2 regions of the Frankia sp. Mgl5 genome follow, and region 2 is predicted to be linked to the other one. Evidence: riboswitches for the same ligand, from Rfam matches in the RefSeq annotation. Region 2 holds a riboswitch; the other holds the start of a gene.
The links. A riboswitch is a leader RNA that binds a small molecule or an ion and turns the genes downstream of it on or off. The one in region 2 is predicted to bind cyclic di-AMP.
Positions count from the first base shown of each region.

Region 1: another riboswitch for cyclic di-AMP. It lies ahead of MXD62_RS05665 (transglycosylase family protein); the one in region 2 lies ahead of MXD62_RS34200 (C40 family peptidase).

Region 1 is NZ_JALKFY010000007.1:127,415-131,776, forward strand. It holds gene MXD62_RS05655 (cell wall metabolism sensor histidine kinase WalK) at 1-1,124, shown strand, start outside; gene MXD62_RS05660 (SDR family NAD(P)-dependent oxidoreductase) at 1,262-2,152, shown strand; cyclic di-AMP (ydaO/yuaA leader) riboswitch at 2,524-2,700, shown strand; gene MXD62_RS05665 (transglycosylase family protein) at 2,713-3,090, shown strand; gene MXD62_RS05670 (MFS transporter) at 3,395-4,362, shown strand, end outside.
Region 2 is NZ_JALKFY010000827.1:72,494-76,855, reverse strand. It holds gene MXD62_RS34205 (PHB depolymerase family esterase) at 1-638, shown strand, start outside; gene MXD62_RS34200 (C40 family peptidase) at 1,687-2,637, opposite strand; cyclic di-AMP (ydaO/yuaA leader) riboswitch at 2,799-3,005, opposite strand; gene MXD62_RS34195 (hypothetical protein) at 3,724-4,113, opposite strand.

The DNA of each region.
Region 1 (4,362 bases), on a different contig from region 2:
TCCCCGCCGAAGGCGGCGGGGACAGGTTCAGGCTGCTCGCCGAGCGCTTCGGTAACGGAGACGTGCTGGTCGTCGCGGTGCCCTTCGCCGAGATGGAGACCACTCTCGACAACGTCACCAGGATCGAGATCATCGCGAGCACGGCGATGCTGGTGGTGCTCGCCGTGCTGGCCTACGTCATCATCCGCCTCGGGCTGCGCCCGCTGACCCGCATCGAACAGACCGCCGGCATGATCGCGGACGGCGATCTCACGCGACGGGTCACCGACACGGACCGCCGCACCGAGGTGGGACGTCTCGGGCTGGCCTTCAACACGATGCTCACCGAGATCGAGGCGTCTTTCCGCGCCCGCGAGGCCTCCGAGCGGCGCCTGCGACGCTTCGTCGGGGACGCCAGCCACGAACTGCGCACCCCGCTGACGTCGATCCGCGGCTACGCCGAGATGTTCCGCAGGGGAGCGGCAAGCCGACCCGAGGACCTGGCGATGGTCATGCGGCGCATCGAGGAGGAGTCGGCCCGGATGAGCGAGCTGGTCGACGACCTGCTGCTGCTCGCCCGCCTCGACCACCAGCCCGACCTCGAGCGTGAACCCGTCGACCTGGCGGCCATGCTCCGTGACATCGCCGCCGACGCCCGCGCCGTCAGCCCGGGACGGACGATCGAGGTCGACGCCCCGCCGATCCTCGAGGTGACGGGGGACGAGGGACGCCTGCGCCAGGCCGTCGGGAACCTCGTCCGCAACGCGCTCGTCCACACCCCGCCCGAGGCGACGGTCTCCCTCACCGCCCGCGACGCCGACACGGCCGTGGACGCTGACGCCGACGCGGACGGCGACGCCGACGGCGGTGCGGCGGCCGGTGCGGCGGATGACGACCGGGAGGTCGTCATCTCGGTGATCGACCATGGGCCCGGAGTCCCCGCGGACGCCGTCGACCACGTCTTCGAGCGGTTCTACCGCGCCGACTCCGGCCGCTCCCGCGACGCCGGCGGGACGGGGCTGGGCCTGTCCATTGTCGAGGCCGTCGCCGCCGCGCACGGCGGACGGGCCGAGCACCGGCCGACACCGGGCGGCGGCGCCACGTTCCGGCTCGTCCTGCCCCGCCCCGATCCCTCTTCGTCATGAGCTGGATCGGCTCCGTTCACCGCGACCCGCCAGGCTGATCTCGGCGCGGCCGGCCGGGATCCGTCCGGCGGGCGGGATCCGTCCGGCGGACGGGACCTGCCGTGCTGGTGAGGTCTCTCGGAGCTCGTGGAGGACATGTGGTCACCTCGGCGGTCGTCATCACGGGAGCGGCATCCGGGATCGGGCGGGCGTGCGCGGAGCTGTTCGCCGCGCGGGGGTTCGGCGTGGTCGCCGTGGACGTCGACGAGGTCGGCCTGGCGGCGCTGACCCGAGCACAGTCGCGCGCCCCGCGGCCCGCCGTGGCCCCGGCGGATCCCCGGATCGTGGCGGATGCCGGTGCCGTGACGGGTGCGGATTCCTGGCCGGCGGGCGGGCCGGAGCCGCGGATCGTCCCGATGGTCGGGGACGTCTCGGTCGAGGAGACCGGGGCCGCCATGGCGGAGCTGGCGCTCGCGAGCTTCGGGCGGCTGGACGTCGCGGTGCTCAACGCCGGGATCGGCACGACGCTGCCGTGGGAGGCCCCGGGCGCGATCGACCGGCTGGACCGGATCCTCGCCGTCAACGTGCGGGGCGTCGCGATCGGGATCCGTTCGGTGGTCCCCGCGCTCCGGGCGGGCGGTGGCGGCTCAATCGTCGTGACCGCCTCCAGCGGCGGGTTGCAGAGCGAACCGGGGAACTGGGCGTACAACGCGTCCAAGGCGGCTGTGATCAACATGGTGCGGGCCGCGGCGCTCGACCACGCCGCCCAGAACATCCGGATCAACGCCGTCGCCCCCGGCCTGACCGAGACGGCGCTGACCGCGCGCCACCGCACCGACCCGGCGTCCACCGCGGCGGTGAGCCGCCGCATTCCGATGGGGCGCTGGGGGCAGCCGGGCGAGCTGGCCTCGGCCGTCTGGTTCCTGGCCTCCGCCGAGTCGTCCTACATCACCGGAACGACGCTGGTCGCCGACGGGGGCCTGACCGCGCACCACGGGGTCGTGCCTCTGCCGGCTCCGGAGGTCGCGCTGCCGACTCCGGAAATCTGACCCGGAACGGACGAAATTACGACTCGTCCGCATCAGGGGCCTGTCAACAGGTCTGGGTGGTGCCCGGACGAACGCCGGGACCATTTTCAACTTGATGCTCGTGCAACTTCTTCCCGCTTCGCGGGTCGAATTCCTGCGCCGAGGCGAGCACGTCACCCACTCTCCGTGCAATCGCTCTCGGCCATCGTGGCGGGGCGGTCACGGTGATGGGACGGTCCATTGAAGAGGAACGCGCCTGCGCGCGTGATACGCCGCCCACGGAGGATCTTCAAGGCTCCGATAGGAAATGTGGCGCTCGCCACAGAGCCTTGGCAATTGTTGGTCCGTTGTGTGTAACGTCTGCGCCGTGCTTTCGTTCAGGAAAGCGCGCACCGGGCGACACGCCGAATCCTGCCCCGCCCGGTGAACAACAAACCTCAGGGCGGGAGCGGGGGAACCAACCTTCGGGCGTCGATCACAGACGTCCTCGGGGTGAAGTCGCGTAGCGCGACCGGGTAATTCCCAGCCCGAACCCGACAGCTAACTTCGCAGGCGTGGGGAGGGGCATCACTTTGTCCGTTATGGCTTCGCGTGCTCGTAAGACCAGTCGTTCCATCCGCCGCGGCCGTGCGCTGCTTGTAGCACCGCTCCTCGCCGCCACGATCGGCGGCGGAATCGCGATGTCACAGCCCGCCAGTGCCGCGGGTCGGCCGGACGCACACCGCTTCCTGAGCGCAGTTGTGCCCTGCGAGTCCGGCGGTAACCCCCACGCGGTCAACTCGATCGGCGCGGGCGGCCTGTTCCAGTTCCTGCCGGGCACCTGGCACGGCGTCGGTGGGCAGGGTCTCCCGCAGAACGCGAGCGCCGCCGAGCAGTGGAAGCGCGCGCACATCCTGTACGCGCAGCAGGGAACCAGCCCGTGGTACGCCTCGAAGAGCTGCTGGGGCCCCAAGCTCTGACCCAGCCCCCAGGCTCTGACGCGGCCCGTCGAATGGATCTGACGCGGCCCGTCGAATGGAGCAGACAGGTGACGGACCAGCCTGGCTGAGCCTTGACTGAGCGCGACAGATGGTCCGCGGAACGCGATCGGTGGCCCGGGTGTCGACACTGACACCCGGGCCACCGGTGTTTCGGTGCCACCGGCCGCGTCGCACGAGCACGAGGAAGAACGAGCGCGAGGAAAAGAGACCTGCCGTACGCTGAACAGTCGTCCGCCCGCGCACCTGCGGCCGAGTTGGCGGCGGCCGGAGAGGTGGGTTGTCGATGGCCGAGCCGACCAGTCGCCGCAGGTTCGCCGTTCTCGCGATCTGCTGCATGAGTCTGCTGATCGTGGGGCTGGACGGCACCATCGTGAACGTGGCCCTGCCCGCACTGCGCCGGGATCTGGGTGCGTCGCCCGCGGGCCTGCAATGGACGATCGACAGCTACACCCTCGTCCTGGCCAGCCTGCTCATGCTCGGTGGTTCCACCGGCGACCGGCTCGGCCGCCGCCGGATCTTCCAGACCGGACTGGCCCTGTTCACCGCAGGCTCGCTGCTGTGCAGCCTCGCGCCCGGGCTCGGCTGGCTGGTGGCCTTCCGAATGGTGCAGGCCGTCGGCGGTTCGATGCTGAACCCGGTTGCGATGTCCATCATCACCAACACGTTCACCGACCCGCGGGAACGGGCCCGCGCCATCGGTCTCTGGGGCGCGGTGATCGGGATCAGCATGGCACTCGGCCCGGTGCTCGGCGGCGTCCTCGTCGAGACGGTGAACTGGCGGGCGGTCTTCTGGATCAACATCCCGATCGGGCTCGCCGCGCTGGTGCTCACGCACCGCTTCGTCCCCGAGTCCCGCGCGCCGAGCCCACGCCGCCTGGACCCCGTCGGACAGCTCCTTGTGATCGCCGTCCTCGCGACCCTCACCTACTCGATCATCGAGGCGCCCGCGGCCGGCTGGACGTCCGCCGAAACGCTCGTCCTGCTCGCGGTGGCGGTCGCCGCGGCGGCGCTGCTGGTCGGCTACGAGTCGCGGCGCACCGAGCCGCTGCTGGACGTCCGCTTCTTCCGCAGCGCGCCCTTCTCCGGCGCGACGGCGATCGCGGTGTGCGCGTTCGGCGCTCTCGCCGGCTTCCTCTTCCTCAACACGATCTACCTGCAGGACGTCCGTGGCTACTCGGCGCTGCACGCCGGCCTGCTGACCCTGCCGATGGCGCTGGCCACCCTGGTGATCGCGCCCCTGTCCGGCCGGGC
Region 2 (4,362 bases):
CCCTTGCCGGCTGGTGGGGCAAGAACAAGAGAAACGTGATCATCGCCGGGGTGGCACTTGTGGCCATCTGGTGGCTCGTCGCGGCCAATGGCCGTCCCAAGGTCGAACGGGTCACAATCCCGGACGGCTATCCGTCAGCCGACCGGGAACTGCTCGTTCAGGCACCCTCCAAACCGAATGACCCGTTGCCCCTGGTAATCATCCTGCACGATGACAATACGGATGCGAGTTCACTGGAACATGACAGTGACGCGTCGTCGCTGGCGAACCGCCGTGACTTCGCGCTCGCCTTCCCGGAGGCGGTCGCCGGTACCTGGCGACTCGACGACCCGAATGGAGCGGACCAGCAGTACCTGCGCGACGTCGTCCGCTACATGGACGAGGAACGCACCGACATCGACCTGAACCGGATATACGTCTGGGGTATCGGGGAGGGTGCGCGGCTCGCCCTGCTCGCCGCCTGCTCGCCCGGCCCCCCCGTCTACGCGGCGGTGGGCGTCGTGGGACAGTTCGAAGCGGAGCCCGGCCCCACCTGCGACAACGTCACCCAGCACGGGCGGGTTGCCGAGACGGACTGGGACAAAAAGGTCAGCAGCACGTTGTGGGACTTCTCCCGCGACCTTCGCCGGAAGGTCTGACCCAGCTCGGTTCAGTGCACTGACCAGACAGTTCGCGCTAGTAGCAAAGAACTAGTCATTTAACGGATTGGCCGGCCGCCGGCCCCGCCGGGGACGGCTTGCTGGCTATTTCGGGGCTTGCGCCTGCCGCGGTGCTGTGTGTGGGTTGCGGCCCTGTGTGCCCGCGTCGCCGGGTCTCTGGTGGGTCCGCGGCCCTGTGCGTGCCGCGGCCGTGCGGGCCGAGGGCCCGGCGCGGAGGTGCGCGTTCGCCGCGCGGAGGGGTCCTTCGAGTTTTCCCGGAGCCCCGGCCGCCGCACCCCTCGCGGGGTGGAGCGGCCGGGGCCCGAGCGGTCCGTCGACGTCGCCGGGAGGGGGGGTAACGGCCCCGACGGACCAGTGGGCGGCCGGAAGGTTTGAGGGGGTCCGCTGGCCGCCGGCCCGATGGGGGGGGGATCGGACAGACGGCCAGCGGAGTCCGGGGCCTTCCGGCCGGACGGACGTCAGATGGGGGGGATCTGACGTCCGTCCCACCGGAAGGATCTCGGATCGGTGGGGAGCGGTTGGCTTTCGGGTGAGCTGGTGCCGGGGAGCTGGCTGGTCCGGATGGGGGTGTTGCTGCCCAGTGGTGGCAGTCTGGCCGGCTAAAGCTACATCTACGCTACTTATGCCGAAGTAGAATGATGTCGCAACGGCCTACCGTTCATGGCCGTATCGGTCAGCTCGTCGATGGCGCCACGTGGCGGAAACATCACGGAAGGTGGCGAAATCTGCCCGCAGCAGAGCTACTCCGGACATTCCGCAGCACAGATGTTCTGAGCAGACGCGACACCGGCGGTCCGGTACAGGGGACCTGGTGAACTCCGGAAGACCCGCCGGGCCGAGGTTGATCCCGACAACCCCGACCCGGCGGCGGAGCCGCGCGCGACCGGAGGGGGAGATCGCGCTGCGGCTCGTTCCGGGGGACGGGGCGTCTGCGTTCGGGCAGCCCCGTCCGAGCGGTGCGTGGGCTTGTGGAACGATCGACGTCGAGAACAGCCAGTCTCCTGGCTGGGTCGTGGGCCTGCCGTTCTCAGGTGACGCGGCCGACCAAGTACGAGGTCGTGTAGATCGTCTGAAGCTTGACGACATCACCAGTGCGGGGCGCGACCCACATCTTGCCGTCGCCGGCGTAGATGCCCATGTGGTAGATGTTGCCGGGGCTCCCGAAGAAGATCAGGTCGCCGGGCGCCTTGTTGTACTGGGAGATATGGGTGGTGGCCGCGTACTGCTGGTCGGTGGTACGCGGCAGGCTCTTGCCGAGCTGTCGGTACACGTACTGCACGAGCCCGGAGCAGTCGAAGGAGTTGGGGCCCTCGGCGCCGTAGACGTACGGCTTGCCGGCCTGCAGCGAGGCCAGGTAGACGGCCTTCTCGCCGAGGGTGTTGGTCGGCAGGTTGACGCTGACCACCGGGGTGTTGACGTTCACGCCCGTGCGGTCCGCGCTGCGGGAGGCCTGCGCGGGCGGCGGAGCCGGGCGGACGTGCAGTGTGGCGTCGTTCTCCGAGTGCGCCGACTGGAGGGCGTCAGTGCCGTCGAAGATCGCCGTGACGTTCGTGGTGGTGAGCACCTTCGCGGTGTACGACGCGAAGCCGCGGTCGTCCGTCGTCAGGTGCAGGAAGGTCGCCCACCCGGTCGGCAGCTTGACCTGGACCTTGATGAGCTGGTCCGGGATCGGGGCCTGGGTCTCCTCGTTGTAGAGCGAGAAGCCGATGTTGACGGGCTCGTCCGCGTTGACCGTGACCTCGGGGTTCGTCACGCGCAGGCCGACGTCGATCTTCGACGAGAGAGTCGGCGCGGAGATGTCCGTGGTGGCGTCGAGAACGGTGCCCGAACCGCCGCCGGTAGCGGTGGCGGCCTGGATGGCTCCGTCGACCGCCAGCCGGGACCCGATCTGGGTCGCGAGCGTCATCGGGGCGGTGTTCGTGCCGTCGTCCAGCGCGACGTCCGAGTTGACATCCTGGGCGCACCCGGCGAGCGCCACCCCGGAGACCGCGACGGTTCCGGTGGTGATGGCCGCGACGGTACGGGCCCTGGCTCTGGCTCGGCTGGACGCCGTGGGGGCGGACGGCGCACGGTGGCGACCGCGCCCTTCCTGCCGGCGTCTCTCAGCATCAAGCTGCACACTTTGCGCAGACAACGTTGCGTTCCTTCCCGTACGCCTGCGAGGTGAGCTGTCGGGTTCGGGCTGGGCTGCCCGGTCCATAGCGCGACCTTCACGCGATGGACTTCACCCCTAGGCCAGCGCCGTGTCGTGGCGCCAGCCGGTGGAGGTGGGTCCCCCGCTCCTGCCCGTGGTGACGACTCGGAGGGGACACCAGGACCGCGGGCAGGATTCGGCGTTCGGTCCGGTGTTGTCGTGACGTCGGAAGCGAGACTAGTCCACACGGATGGTGCGGGTAAACACTAGTCCTCCTCAACTACGTCGAGTGTGCAAAGAAGTGCCCCTTGCGGCGCCGCATCTGCCCAGGTCAGGAGGGGTGCTGAGCCTTCGGTCACGTTTTTGGACGCCCACACGAGGATCACGTCCCAACACGTTAGGTGACCAGAACTTCCTGGCTTGCGCGGGGGTTTCCCGTACCGGCCGACCGGGCTGGGACTACCCGCGGAGCCCCTCGCGGCCCCGGTTCGCTCCGTCCCCGGCCTGTCTCTTCCCGCCTCGATCCGGCGGCCGCGGACGACCGCGCGGCCCGATCCCCAGGACCCCTTCGCGGTGCTCCTGGGACGTGAACGGATCGACGCGCCGCCCGCGGGCAGGCGCCCCCCGGAAGCTCCGCCGGGCCTCGCTGCCGCCGCGCACCGACCTGGCACCGGGCCCCGAGTTCCGCGGGCCTGGCCGGCCAGGCCCGCGGAAGTTCGCCAACTACCGGATCGGGCCAGTCGTCGTGAGCGTCCCGCTCGCCCTTTGGGGGCCGAACCCGGCCTGATCGCGCCCCGAAAGGGCGAGGCGGACACCAAACGGCGAGGTGGACGCCCATGGGCGGACACGCGAACCACCCGCCACCAGGCCGGGCCAGAGGCCAGGGGCTGAGAGGAGGAGGAGCGTTCGACGCCCGGCGGGGACCGCCGCTCAGCGAGCCCGGCCGTTGCGCCGGGTCAGGAAGCCGGAGCTGTTGAGGACCTGGAGCTCGATCTCGAGCTGCTTCACCTCGGGCGGCAGCGAGCGGTGGCTGCCGTGCAGGGCCTCGACGGCCGCGCGGGCGTGCTCGGCCAGGTCGTCCAGGGCCTGCTGGCGCTGGCGCATCCGCGCCCGCTCCTCCTGGATGGTCCGGACCGTGTCCTCCTGCCACTGCCGTGTCCGGATGAGGTGCTCACCGGCGTCCGCGGCCTGGCGCTCGGCATCCTCGAGCCGGCTCAGCAGGGCGTCCAGGGCCTCGAGCCGGCTCGCCAGCTCGGCCATCAGGTCCTCGCGGTCGGGCAGTACTGAGATCTCGTGGTGCCGCGGGCGTGGGTGCGTCATGCCCGGCTCCGGCGGCTGGCAGCGGCACCGGGCCGGCCCGTGGGCGTCGCGGCGCGGTCCGGCAAGGCGTGGGATGTGCGCCACCACGCCACTCGCGACCGTCGCCGAAGTTCCGACACGGTTGGTTACGTTAGTCGACGCATCGGGTTTCCGGCATGCGGTCGGCTGGATCCGGCCGTCGGCCAACAGACGGCGACGGAGACGGGTGTCGCGTATCGGGTGTCGACCAACGGATACCCCTGCCTGTGC